4 regions of the Mesorhizobium sp. LCM 4576 genome follow, and region 2 is predicted to be linked to each of the others. Evidence: predicted binding sites of a transcription regulator. Region 2 holds the regulator's gene; each other region holds the start of a gene.

Region 1 (4,125 bases), on a different contig from region 2:
GGCGGCAGGCACCTTCTTCTGGGTGAGTCCGGTCGACGACATGGTGGTCATTCTCTTCACGCAACTGCTGCCTTCGAGCGCTATTCCGGTGCGCAAGGAGCTGCGCGCGCTCGTCCATGGTGCGCTGACGGGAGCGTGAGGCTCGTCACTCTGACAGCGCCTGGGTGATTGCGCGATCAAGCCGCCTGCGCCATCCGCTCCGCGCTCATGCGATAGGAAATCGCCTCGGCGAGATGGATGCGGCCGACGGTTTCGCTGGCGTCGAGGTCGGCCAGCGTGCGCGCCACCTTCAAGACGCGGTGATAGGCCCGCGCCGAGAAGCCGAGCTTTTCGCTGGCGTCCTTGAGCAGCGTCAGGCCGGCGGCATCGGGCTTGGCGACCTCCTCGATGATCGAAGGCGGGCAATGCGCGTTGGTGGTGGCGGCAGCCCCCAGCCGTTCCAGCCGTTCGCGCTGGATGGTGCGCGCACGCGCCACGCGCTGCGCCACCGCGGCGCTCGTCTCGGCCTTGTCCGGCCGGATCAGGTCGCTTGCCGAGACCGCCGGCACCTCGATCCGAAGGTCGATGCGGTCGAGCATCGGACCGGAAATGCGCGCCTGGTACTCGGTGCGGCAACGGTCGCCGCGCAGGCAGCGATAGCCGGGCTCGCCCGACATGCCGCAGCGGCACGGATTCATCGCGGCCACCAGTTGGATGCGCGCCGGATAGGTGACGCGGTGGTTGGCGCGCGCGATCATGCAGTCGCCCGTCTCCAGCGGCTGGCGCAACGCGTCCAGCGTCTGCGGTGAAAATTCCGGCAATTCGTCGAGGAACAGCACGCCGTGATGGGCGAGCGAGGCTTCGCCTGGACGCGCGCGCAGGCCGCCGCCGACCATCGCCGCCATCGAAGCGGAGTGATGCGGGGCGCGGAACGGCCGCCGGTCGGTGAGCTTGCCTTCGCCGAGCTCGCCGGCGACGGACGCGATCATCGAGACTTCGAGCAGCTCCTTGGGCGCCAGCGGCGGCAGGATCGAGGGCAGCCGCTGCGCCAGCATCGACTTGCCGGCGCCGGGCGGCCCGACCATCAGGAGATTGTGCCCGCCGGCGGCCGCCACCTCCAGCGCCCGCTTGGCGCTTTCCTGGCCCTTGATGTCGGCGAGGTCGGGAAGATCGCGCGCCGCCAGCTGGATGCCGGCCTCGGGCCGCGACAGCACCTGCGTGCCGCGAAAATGGTTGGCGATGGCGATCAGGCTGCGCGGCGCAAGGATGTCGAAATCCTTGCCGGCCCAGGCCGCCTCCGGCCCGCAGGCGAAGGGGCAGATCAGGCCCTTGTTCTCCGCATTGGCGCCGATGGCCGCCGGCAGCGCGCCGGCCACGCCCGCGATCGTGCCGTCGAGCGACAATTCGCCAAGCACCACATAGCCGGCCAGCATGTCGCCCGGAATGGCGCCAAGCGCCGCCATCAGGCCGAGCGCGATCGGCAGGTCGTAATGGCTGCCTTCCTTGGGGAGATCGGCCGGCGCGAGGTTCACCGTCACCTTCTTCGACGGCATCGACAGGCCGGATGCATGGAGCGCTGCCTGCACGCGCTCGCGGCTTTCGGCCACCGCCTTGTCCGGCAGGCCGACGATCTGCATGCCGACCTTGCCCGGCCCGACCATCACKTGGACATCGACCGGCAAGGCCTCGATGCCCTGGAAAGCCACCGTGCGAACCCGCGCCACCATGTTTCCCGCGCCCCCGGATGCAGTTCCCCGCGACGCTGCCATCAGCCCGCGCAAGACCTCACGCCAGACAACCACAGTTTTGRGGCCGAGGCAAGAACATTACGGGAACATCGTTCCCGCTCATGCAACGGGCGTCGTGGCGAGAATTACCCCCGCTTCCCTTCCACGCAATCCCAGAACAGGGCCGCGATATCCGCGCCGCCGAAGCGCTGCACTTCGCGCACGCCGGTCGGCGAGGTGACGTTGATCTCGGTCATGTAGTCGCCGATCACGTCGATGCCGACGAGGATGAAACCGCGTTCCTTCAGCGCCGGTCCGATGCGGGCGCAGATCTCGCGCTCGCGCTCCGTCAGCTCGGTCTTCTCGGCGCGGCCGCCGACATGCATGTTGGAGCGGGAATCGTGCTCGGCCGGCACGCGGTTGATGGCGCCCACCGGCTCGCCGTCGATCAGGATGATGCGCTTGTCGCCCTTGCGCACGTCCTTGAGGTAGCGCTGCACGATATAGGGCTCGCGGAACAGCTGGCCGAACATCTCGAGCAGCGAGGCGAGGTTGCGGTCGGCCTCGTGCAGATGGAAGATGCCGGCGCCGCCATTGCCGTAGAGCGGCTTGACGATGATGTCGCCGAATTCCTTGCGGAAGGCGGCCACCTCCTGAGGGTCCTTGGTGATCAGCGTCTCCGGCATTAGGTCCGGGAACTCGGTGACGAAGATCTTTTCCGGACTGTTGCGCACCCAGGCCGGATCGTTGACCACCAGCGTCTTGGGATGGATGCGCTCCAATATGTGCGTGGTGGTGATGTAGTTCATGTCGAAGGGCGGGTCCTYCCYCAGCAGCACCACGTCCATCTCGGAAYGGTCGGTGCGCACTTTCTCGCCGAGCGAATAGTGGTTGCCCTTCTCGTCGCGCACCTGCATCTCCTCGATGCGCGCGAACACCTTGCCGTCCCGCATCGACAGCCGGTCGGGCGTGTAATGGAAGAGCTTGTGGCCGCGCCGCTGGGCCTCCAGCGACAGCGCGAAGCTCGTGTCGCCGGCGATCGACACGGTGGAGACATGGTCCATCTGGACAGCGATTTTCAGCGGCATCTCGGGTCTCCGGCGAACTCAGCCGCCGATATAAGGAAATTGGCGGCGTCTGCCAATCGTGCTCGCTTGGTGCAGACGCTCAGAGACTGCTTCGAAATTCGCTCTGGCGAGTCATATGGTGGTGGTTTCGAGAACCGGAGCGCAGCGGACTTTTGGTCCGTGAGCACCGGAAGCGCAGAAAACGCCATCAGATGGCCGCCAGAGTAGAATTTCCAAACGGTCTCAGCGGTCGAAGACCAGCCTGGAATAGCCCAGGAAGGACAGCGTCATCGCGACGATCGAGGCGATGGCGAGCGCCGCCAGCGGCGGCAGCGCCGGCAGCGCGAGCAGGATGGCGCAATAGACCAGGTAATTGACGATGCTGGTGGCGATGCCGACGCCGCCATAGCGGGCGCCTTCCTCCGCGAGGCCCCGGCTCGACGGCGCGAAGGTCAGGTGGCGGTTGATCTGCCAGGTGACGCAGAGCGCGAAGCCGATCGACAGCACGCGCGCCAAGAGCGGGCCGAGCGGCGTGGTGGCAAGCAGCAGCCAGAGCGCCGCCGCGTCGGCGGCGAAACCGATGCCGCCGGCGACGGCGAAGCGGAAGAGGCGGCCCACTAGATCGTGATGGCGTTTTCCTTGGATCGCCCTCACGATCTAACTCGTTGTTGGAGCATGATCTTCTCCGAAAACCGGTTCCCACTTTTCGGGATCATGCTCTAAGCCGCCCGTGGGGCCTTGCCCGGCTCGCTCTTCGGCAAGGCCTGCCCGGCTGCCTGGCGCTCGGCACGGCCGGAGGAAATCGACAAATAGAAGATGCGCTTCTGCTCGGCCCGGCCGCGCGACACCGAATCGAGGATGAAGCCGGTCATCATCGAGAGCATGGCCAGAAGCAGCATGCCGATCGACAGCACCCAGGTCGGCATGCGCGGCACGAGCCCCGTCTCGGCGAATTCGACCAGCACCGGGATCATCAGGCCGATGCTGGCGGCCAGGAAGAACAGCGCAAAGGTGCCGAAGAAGCGCAGCGGCTGCGTCTCCTTCACCAGCATGGCGAACATCCACAGGATCCTGGCGCCGTCGCGGAAGGTCGACAGTTTCGACGACGAGCCCTCCGGGCGGCGGCCGTAATCGAGCGCCATCTCGCTCACCGGCAGTTTCAGCTGCGAGGCATGCACCGACATCTCGGTCTCGATCTCGAAGCCGCCGGAAACGGCTGGGAAACTCTTGACGAAGCGGCGCGAAAACACCCGGTAGCCGGAGAAGATATCGGTGAAGTCGGTCCCGAACAGGCCCTTGTAGAGGCGGTTGAAGACGCGGTTGCCGAAGGCGTGGCCGTTGCGGCCGGCATC
Region 2 (4,234 bases):
CCGTTCGCCGAGATCAAGGCGCGGGCAAAGGATGCCGGTGCGACGCGCGGCTTCCTCGCGGCGCTCGACGCCAAGCGCCGGGCCGGCAACTTCGCGCTGATCGCCGAGATCAAGAAGGCCAGCCCTTCCAAAGGCCTGATCCGCGCCGATTTCGATCCGCCGGCGCTCGCCGGGGCTTATCAGAAAGGTGGCGCAGCCTGTCTTTCGGTGCTGACCGATGCTCCGTCCTTTCAGGGCGCGCCGGAATTCCTGACGGCGGCGCGGGCAGCGGTACGCTTGCCGGCCCTGCGCAAGGATTTCCTGTTCGATCCCTACCAGGTCTACGAAGCGCGCGCCTGGGGCGCCGACGCGATCCTGATCATCATGGCGAGCGTCGACGACACGCTGGCCAGGGACCTCGAAGCGACCGCCTTCGAGCTCGGCATGGACGCTCTGATCGAGGTGCATGACGAGGCTGAAATGGAGCGTGCGCTAAAATTGTCGTCGCGGCTGATCGGCATCAACAACCGCAATCTGCGGACCTTCGAGACCAGCCTTGAGACTTCCGAACGGTTGGCGCCGATGGTGCCGGCGAACCGGCTGCTGGTCGGCGAAAGCGGCATCTTCACGCATCAGGATTGCCGCCGGCTGGAGAAGAGCAAGATCGGCACCTTCCTGGTCGGCGAGAGCCTGATGCGACAGGCCGATGTGGCCGCGGCAACCGAGCTTCTGCTGACGGGCAAGGCAGCGGCCGAGGCCGTCTGATATGGCCCTCACCCATCTCGGCGCCAAGGGCGAAGCCAACATGGTCGATGTCGGCGACAAGGCCGAGACGACGCGCACGGCGATCGCCGAAGGCGTTGTCTCCATGCAACCTGAAACGCTGGAGATGATTCTTGCTGGCGACGCCAAGAAAGGCGACGTGCTGGGCACAGCGCGTATCGCCGGCATCATGGCCGCGAAGAAGACGCATGAGCTGATCCCGCTTTGCCATCCGCTGCTTCTCACCAAAGTGGCCGTCGAGATCGAGCCGGACCGCACGCTGCCCGGCCTCAGGGTCACCGCGCTCGCCCGTGTCACCGGCAAGACCGGCGTGGAGATGGAGGCGCTGACCGCCGCCTCGGTCGCTTGCCTCACCATTTACGACATGGCCAAGGCGGCGGACCGCGGCATGGTGATTTCCGGTATCCGGCTGGTCGAGAAGACCGGCGGCAAGTCGGGCGATTACAAGGTGGATGCCTGATGGCTTTGGTTCCGGTCGCCGAAGCGCTCGAACGCCTGCTCGATGGCGCAGCACCTTTGCCGGGCGAAAGCATTCCGCTGGCGGATGCAGCCGCGCGGGTCCTGGCGGAACCGGTCGTGGCGCTGCGCACGCAGCCGCCCTTCAACGCCTCCGCCATGGACGGCTACGCCGCGCGCGCCGCCGACGTCGCTTCGGCGCCGGCGCAACTCGAAGTCATAGGCACGGCGCCTGCCGGCCGCGGCTTTTCCGGGACCGTCGGCGAAGGCCAGGCCGTGCGCATCTTCACCGGCGCGCCGCTGCCTGAAGGCGCCGACACCATCGTCATTCAGGAAAACGTCCGCGATCGCGGCAATGGCAGGATCGAGGTCACGGAACCGACCGCGAAAGCACGCAACGTACGCCGCCGCGGGCTCGACTTCGGTGAGGGCGACGTGCTGCTCGAAAAGGGCCGCGTGCTCGATGCGGCAGCCCTTTCGCTGGCCGCCTCGGCCAACCATCCCGCCCTGAATGTCGTACGCCGGCCGCTGGTCGCAATCATCGCCACCGGCGATGAACTGCTGCCCCCGGGCAGCGCGCTCGGCCCCGATCAGATCATTTCGTCGAATGCATATGGCGTCGCCGCCGCCGCCCAGTCGGTCGGCGCACGTGCGCTCGATCTCGGCATCGCCGCCGACCGCAAGGAGGCGATCGCCGCGTTGGTCAGGAAAGCGGTCGAGGCGAATGCCGATGTCATCGTCACGCTCGGCGGCGCCTCCGTCGGCGACCACGACCTGATCCATGACGTGCTGACCGGCGAAGGCATGCAGCTCGACTTCTGGAAGATCGCCATGCGCCCCGGCAAACCTCTGATGTTCGGCCGGCTTGGCAATGTCCGCTGCATCGGCCTGCCCGGCAACCCGGTGGCCAGCATCGTCTGCTCGCAGCTTTTCCTGAAGCCTCTGCTTGCCCGGCTCGGCGGCCGCGACCACAGGCAGGACGTGCGGGTGGCCCGGCTGGGCGCCGCGATGCAGGCCAACGACCTCAGGCAGGACTATGTGCGCGCCGTCGTGCGCGAGGACGCCGGCACGCTGATTGCGACTCCCTTCAGCATCCAGGACTCCTCGATGCTCAGAATGCTCGCCGACGCCAACGGCCTGATCGTGCGCGAGCCTTTCGCGCCGGCAGCCGAAACCGGCGCCGAATGCAGCGTTCTGATGTTACGCTAAACAAAACGTCAACAAATTCACTAAACTTTAAACGGTTGCGGAACACAACTGGAACAGATAGTGTTTGTTCTGGGTTTGTTTTTCTGATTCTGGTTTCAGAACCCGTGGGGGCCGCCATGCTGACGCGCAAACAACATGAACTTCTGATGTTCATCCACGAAAGGCTGAAGGAAAGCGGGATTCCGCCGTCTTTCGACGAGATGAAGGAAGCGCTCGACCTCGCCTCCAAGTCCGGCATCCACCGGCTGATCACGGCGCTGGAGGAACGCGGCTTCATTCGCCGGCTACCGAACCGGGCGCGAGCGCTGGAAGTGTTGCGGCTGCCCGACTCGATCGCCCCCGGCCTCAATGCAGCGAAGAAGTTTTCGCCGAGCGTCATCCAGGGAAGCCTGGGTCAGAACAATCTCAACCGTCAGATCAAGCCGGCTGCGCCATCGCGCGCCCCGACGCCAAGCAATGACGACGATGCCGGGTCCGCCGTATCCATTCCGGTGATGGGCCGCATCGCCGCCGGCGTGCCGATCGACGCCATCCAGCACCAGACGCATTCGATCACAGTGCCGCCGGACATGATCGCCGGCGGCGAGCATTACGCGCTGGAGGTCAAGGGCGACTCGATGATAGAAGCCGGCATCTTCGACGGCGACACCGTCATCATCCGCAACGCCAACACGGCAAGCCCGGGCGAGATCGTGGTCGCGCTGGTCGATGACGAGGAAGCGACGCTCAAGCGCTTCCGCCGCAAGGGCGCCTCGATCGCGTTGGAGGCCGCCAACCCGGCCTACGAGACCCGCATCTTCGGGCCGGACCGGGTCAAGGTGCAGGGCAAGCTTGTTGGGTTGATCCGCCGCTACTGATCCGGTTGCGAAGGTTTCGCATCCGCCCGCTCAGGCTTTTGATAAGGCGGCAGTCCTCTCGCCTCGCGAGTATATTTCCGCTGCTCGTGCCAGGGCCGATATGGCTCTTCCACAGCATAGCGGACGGCCGGCCGCGCGGTTGCCGATTGCGGATCGAAGAAGACGGCGGCGCTGCCGTCGCGCGCCAGCTGCCGCTTGGTGACGACAAGCACGCGCGGATCGTAGCAAGGATTGTAGGCGGTGGCGTCGTTGATGACGATGAGATCAGCGAAGCCGCAGGCAGGCCGGGCACTGTCGCGGTTTTCAGCGAGTGCGACGATGGCGCCGGATGGATGCCGGCCGATGCAGAGATCACCCGTACAGTAGAACGGCGAGCCGGGCGGCAGGTCGACGGGATCGGCGATGTCCAGCGCATCTTTGGCAAACGTCTCCGGCGGCACGATTGTCTCGGCTTTCAGCGCCCGTTTCCAGTTGTCGGTGGTGAACTCGTTGGAACGTTCGCGATTGACGGCAAGCTCGCCGCCGCCGATCGGCATCGCCACCAGATGCGCGTCCTCGGAAATGAGTACATCCGGCGTGCGGACATGCGGAATGGCCAGCAGCGCGGCGAGCGCAAAGGGAACGGCGGCAAGCCTCAGCCAGGTGGTGGCCATCGTCGCGATCACCAGCGCGACCGTCGCCAGCAGCACCGACTGGATCGAGATCAGCCCGACGGCGTCGACCGGTGAGCGCTCGGAGATCCACGACGAAATGGCGATCATCGCCGTCAGCCCCTTGCCCATGACAAAGAGGAACGGACCGTCGAAGCCGAAGGGCATGGCCAGTGCGCTCAGCACGGCGAACGGCATGACGATCAGCGAGACGATCGGCATGACCGCCAGGTTGGCGAGCAGGCTGAGCGGCGACACGCGCTGGAAATGCCAGATCGCAAACAGTAATGTCGCGCTGCC
Region 3 (2,404 bases), on a different contig from region 2:
GGAAGCGCGCAGGCTTCCCACAGCAGCGCGACGCGCTCCTTGCCGGTGGCCAGAGCGCGGATGTCGCCGTCCTTCGACAGATGCTCCAGTGCCTGCGCGTCCACGGCCGGCAGCGCGCGGGTCAGGCCCTCGACAGGCGAATTGGCCTCGATCGAGCGCTTCAACGCATCGAGGCTGGAAAAGTCGAAATCGGCGGTGCGCCATTGCAGCACCTTCACCGGGTCGAAGTCGTGCGCCTCGATCTTGGCGACCAGATCCTCGTCGAACGGATCGACCTGGCCGGTGACGCCGAACGTGCCGTCGCGCAGATGCCGGCCGGCGCGGCCGGCGATCTGGCCGAGCTCGGCGGCGGTCAGGTTGCGGTATTGGTAGCCGTCGAACTTGCGGTTCTGGGCGAAGGCGACATGCTCGAGGTCGAGGTTCAGCCCCATGCCGATGGCGTCGGTGGCGACGAGATAGTCGACGTCGCCGGACTGGAAGATCTCTACCTGGGCGTTGCGGGTGCGCGGCGAGAGCGCGCCGAGCACGACGGCCGCACCCCCTTGCTGGCGGCGGATCAGCTCGGCGATGGRATAGACCTCGTCGGCCGAGAAGGCGACGATTGCGGTGCGTCGCGGCAGCCGGGTGAGCTTCTTCGAGCCGGCATAGGCGAGATGCGAAAGTCGCGGCCGCGTCACCACCGACACACCCTTCAACAGGCGCTGCAGGATGCCGTGCATGGTGGCCGCGCCCAGAAGCAGCGTCTCCTGGCGGCCGCGCAGATGCAGGATGCGGTCGGTGAAGATATGGCCGCGCTCGAGATCGCCGGCGAGRTGCACCTCGTCGATGGCGACGAAGGCGGCGTCGGTCTCGCGCGGCATCGCCTCGACGGTGCAGACCGAATATTTCGCGCTCYCCGGCACGATCTTCTCCTCGCCGGTGATCAGCGCCACCTTGTGGGCGCCGACCTTCTCGCAGACGCGGGCATAGACCTCGCGGGCGAGCAGCCTCAGRGGCAGGCCGATGATGCCGGTCTCATGCGCGACCATGCGTTCGATGGCGAGATGGGTCTTGCCGGTGTTGGTAGGCCCCAGCACGGCCGTCACGTCGCGGCCCGAAAGGATCAGCGGCTGGGAGTGTTTCGGCTGGATATTCATCGGCTCGGAAATAAGTGTTTCTGCCGCTTTGATTGTTCAAGCATGATCTTTCTCCGAAAACCGGTTCCCGCTTTTCGGGATCATGCTTTTGGTCGGAAGCGCGGCGCCGCCGCGTGTGACAGCCGACACATAGGGATTTAGGACGCCGAGCGAAAGCGGAATGTTCTTCCGGGAGCAGGCGGGAATGCGAGCACCGGTCAAAACCGGCTGCTGTTAACGGCTGGAACGAGTCTGGAACGAATCAGCGACGAATCGCTGACTCACCCTGATTCAGGTTTTGTTCACGGCTATATGTGGATTTTTTGACGACGAGTCGCACCACATGCTGAATCGGGAAATTGGCCCGATTCATGCCTAGCCTCCGTTGGAGCCGGGCTGTCGTTAACCTTTGCCGGTGAACGATCGCGATCGACTCGGGGTGCGTCGTCAAGGTTATGAAATTGTTGAGCTTTCTTAATTGATTTTAACGATTTCAGCGATGTTTGGGCCGTCCGCCGTTAATCTTTCGGCCAAAGCCAGAACGAATCGGCGACGAATCAGAGAAGGGCAAAGTTTCCTGGTTTGTTCACCCCTAGATATGGTGTTGTCCACAGCTTACCCACCGAGGATTCACAGCTTGTCTTAGGGTTTATGCACAGAGTGCGGTCGCGGCCGTTAACTTTTGCGTGCCGGATTGAGGCAAGGTGTCACGCCGGCTATGCCGCTGGCGAAAAAGGCGGCTCCGGTGCCGGAGCCGCCTTGGCGACAAATGATGTCAGGAGAAGTACTGGCCGCCATTGGCGGTGATGGTCGAGCCGGTGATGAAACCGGCTTCGTCGGAAGCGAGAAAGATGACGCAGCGCGCGATCTCTTCCGGTTCGCCGAGACGACCGACCGGGATTTGCGGGATGATGCGCTCGTTGAGCACCTTCTCGTCGATCGCCTTGACCATGTCGGTGGCGATATAGCCCGGACAGATGACATTGACGGTGATGCCGGCCCGTGCCCCTTCTTGCGCGAGCGCCTTGGAGAACCCGATATCGCCGGCCTTGGCGGCCGAATAGTTGACCTGGCCGGCCTGGCCCTTCTGGCCGTTGATCGAGGAGATGGTGATGATGCGGCCGAACTTGCGGTCGCGCATGCCGCTCCACAAAGGATGCGTCATGTTGAAGACGCCGGAAAGGTTGGTGTCGATGACTTCCTTCCACTGCGCGGGCGTCATCTTGTGGAACATGGCGTCGCGCGTGATGCCGGCATTGTTGACCAGCACGGAGACCGGGCCGAGATCG
Region 4 (2,317 bases), on a different contig from region 2:
TCAGGCGGTCGTCATAGTCCGCATGACTTCGCGCCTTTGACGAGGGGACGGGCACGATAGTTCCAGTTGCCAACCAGGCCGGGTTAATCGCCTGGCGTAGGGCGATCGCGCATTTCTGGATGGCGATACCTTTGTATTTCCAGCCGCCCTTCGTGAGGCGCTCGGACGGCTTCTTCTTAAGATTGTGGATCAGTTGGTTGGTGTCGCTAAAGCGGAAGCCAAGGCCGTTGGTGTGCTCGAAGGCTGTAAACTCATATAGAAAAAGGCAGTTGTCTTCGGCCGTCAGTCTCGAATGATCGGCGCGATTGCTGTCATCGATTTGGCGAAAGAGGACCTTAGTCAAGATGGCTCCAGATGTCCTCCATTGAACGCACCCGGACCGCACCCTGCGCTTCGTAGGCGTGRGGCCACCTCAGGTCCTTCCGGAAGCAGGAGTCAAGAATGAATAGCTTGCGTTTTTGATACAAGGCCGCGCGTGCCTGCGTAAGCGTACCTGATGTATCGCTCGCCTCGACAATAATCGTCGCCTCGGTCAGCGCGCTCATGGTTACGTTGCGCTCCGGGAAGAAAAGCCGATTCTGTGGGACGGCTTGAGCCGCATATCGCAGGAATGGGATTTGCGAAATCAACAAGAATTCCTTTGCGATACGATCCTGCATATCGCGGTTCTCTTTCGGATAGTAGGTGCCGAGCGGCGTTCCGATCACGGCAATAGTGCGCCCTCCGTTGGCGATGGCGGCCTCGTGAGCGACACGGTCGATACCAGCAGCCAGGCCAGAGACAATAGTGAAWTCGTCCTTCCCATCCGGGCGCTTGCGAGCCGTCAGGTCACGCGCCAATTGCTTGGCGCGCTGTTTTCCTTCATCGGTGGCGTCTCGAGCACCGACAATGGCAATGCAGCGCGTTTCCGTCAGCTCCCATATTCCTTGAAAATAAAGCAGTTCGATGGGATATTTGGCGTCACGCAGCTTTTGCGGATAGTCGCCAGCGTGATGGATACGCACGCCAAAAGGAGCCACACCTTTCTTCACCGTCTCGGCAAACACCAGGCGAGCGCAATCGTTCGCCTCGGCCACGCTGACAAAGTCAGAAGGCAGCGCCGACGGATCACCAGCGAACTTGTCCGCTATCGTCTTAAAGGTTGCACCCTTTCGAAGCCAGAGGGCCTCGTAAGCACCTAGTTCGAGACGCGGCGAAATTGGCGAGACCGCCGGGCCGAAATTTTCTTTGCGCGCTAGATGCATTGTCGCCTCTCTCTCCTGCTCACAAAGCCTCGGCCAAATCTCAATCAGGTTCAAGAGTGTAACGTCTGATCCTCAAGGTGGCCCCTTTTGCGGCGCCATCAACTGCAGTTGTTCATGCTTTGTTCGAAAGCTAAGGTCATAGCTAGCTTGAACGCGCAACGTTTACAACGGCTCTCGTACAAGAGCAGCCGAATAAAGACCGATTTCACATCCAATACCTCCTGGCTACGGCGAGCCMGACGAGGACGAGTCCTGGTCAAGAGCGTTTCGCAGCGCCAATCGACGTYCCAAGTGTGGCGCGTTCATCCTCGCAGCCTTCTCCAGGAYAGCATCACCGCCCTTTCGCTCCGCAGCTCCATTCTCGACAGCTGAAGTATGTCGTACTCGCCCACGCTCGCGGCGAGCATGCGCTGGCTACCCTATCGATCATCGAGATCTTGCAATATCGAGATCCTCCAATAAGGAGTCGGCCACGGCCTCTTCCGCGATCGCCACGCGATGGCCTTCCATTGCGGCCGTCAGCGCCCCATCCCAGCATGCCTCGACCGCTTTCCCTCCAAGTGGGTGGGTCATGTCAGATTGCGTCCGCACTGCGGCGAGGTAGTCGATGGCGCCAAAGCGCCACGGCTCGGCGCCGTGGTCGCGCATGACGAAGTTGCCGATGCGCAATCCCGGCCAGTCGAAATCGCCATGATAGCAGAGTCTCGCCCCGGCGTGCGCCAGCTGGGACAGGAGACTTCGTTGCGCGGCCGCTGGCATGCCGTCGGTGCAGACCAGGGGCGCGCAGCCGGCGCCCAGGCTATCGGCCGCGATAGCGAGCAGGTTTGGATTTTCGCAGACATGGATCTTGCGATCCGCCACATTCCATAGAGGCGGCAAGCGCAACAACGACCGCAGCGATGCATAGGCCGGCTCTCCCGGAAGCCAGCGGTCGCTTTCGGCCTCGCGCACCGGCAGGTTAAGGAACAGGGCCGGACGAGCCAGTTCGTTGACCAGAACGCCCGCCCTTGCCCAGATGTCGCGGGCCCGCTGCCCACCCCCGGCCAGTTGCGCATCGGGATCGTCTTTCGGTT

What was found. The regulator LexA, encoded in region 2, represses DNA repair genes until DNA is damaged. The targets are predictions, from matches to a motif close to TGTTCNNNNTGTGTTCNG.
Region 1: the regulator LexA is predicted to act here: its motif matches at 1,799-1,816, upstream of LCM4576_RS08920 (YifB family Mg chelatase-like AAA ATPase).
Region 3: the regulator LexA is predicted to act here: its motif matches at 1,358-1,375, upstream of LCM4576_RS29845 (helicase-related protein).
Region 4: the regulator LexA is predicted to act here: its motif matches at 1,354-1,371, upstream of LCM4576_RS22640 (DNA-processing protein DprA).

Annotation. Positions count from the first base shown of each region.
Region 1 covers NZ_MDDT01000017.1:15,439-19,563, reverse strand. Annotated here, with positions in the region: gene LCM4576_RS08925 (serine hydrolase) at 1-139, shown strand, start outside; gene LCM4576_RS08920 (YifB family Mg chelatase-like AAA ATPase) at 177-1,706, opposite strand; gene gshB (glutathione synthase) at 1,853-2,794, opposite strand; gene LCM4576_RS08910 (GtrA family protein) at 3,017-3,427, opposite strand; gene LCM4576_RS08905 (glycosyltransferase) at 3,493-4,125, opposite strand, start outside.
Region 2 covers NZ_MDDT01000004.1:160,578-164,811, reverse strand. Annotated here, with positions in the region: gene trpC (indole-3-glycerol phosphate synthase TrpC) at 1-744, shown strand, start outside; gene moaC (cyclic pyranopterin monophosphate synthase MoaC) at 746-1,222, shown strand; gene glp (gephyrin-like molybdotransferase Glp) at 1,222-2,427, shown strand; gene lexA (transcriptional repressor LexA) at 2,544-3,284, shown strand; gene LCM4576_RS00985 (ComEC/Rec2 family competence protein) at 3,278-4,234, opposite strand, start outside.
Region 3 covers NZ_MDDT01000061.1:5,617-8,020, reverse strand. Annotated here, with positions in the region: gene LCM4576_RS29845 (helicase-related protein) at 1-1,136, opposite strand, end outside; gene phbB (acetoacetyl-CoA reductase) at 1,891-2,404, opposite strand, start outside.
Region 4 covers NZ_MDDT01000041.1:50,505-52,821, reverse strand. Annotated here, with positions in the region: gene LCM4576_RS22645 (hypothetical protein) at 1-343, opposite strand, end outside; gene LCM4576_RS22640 (DNA-processing protein DprA) at 336-1,244, opposite strand; gene LCM4576_RS22635 (TIGR02679 family protein) at 1,671-2,317, opposite strand, start outside.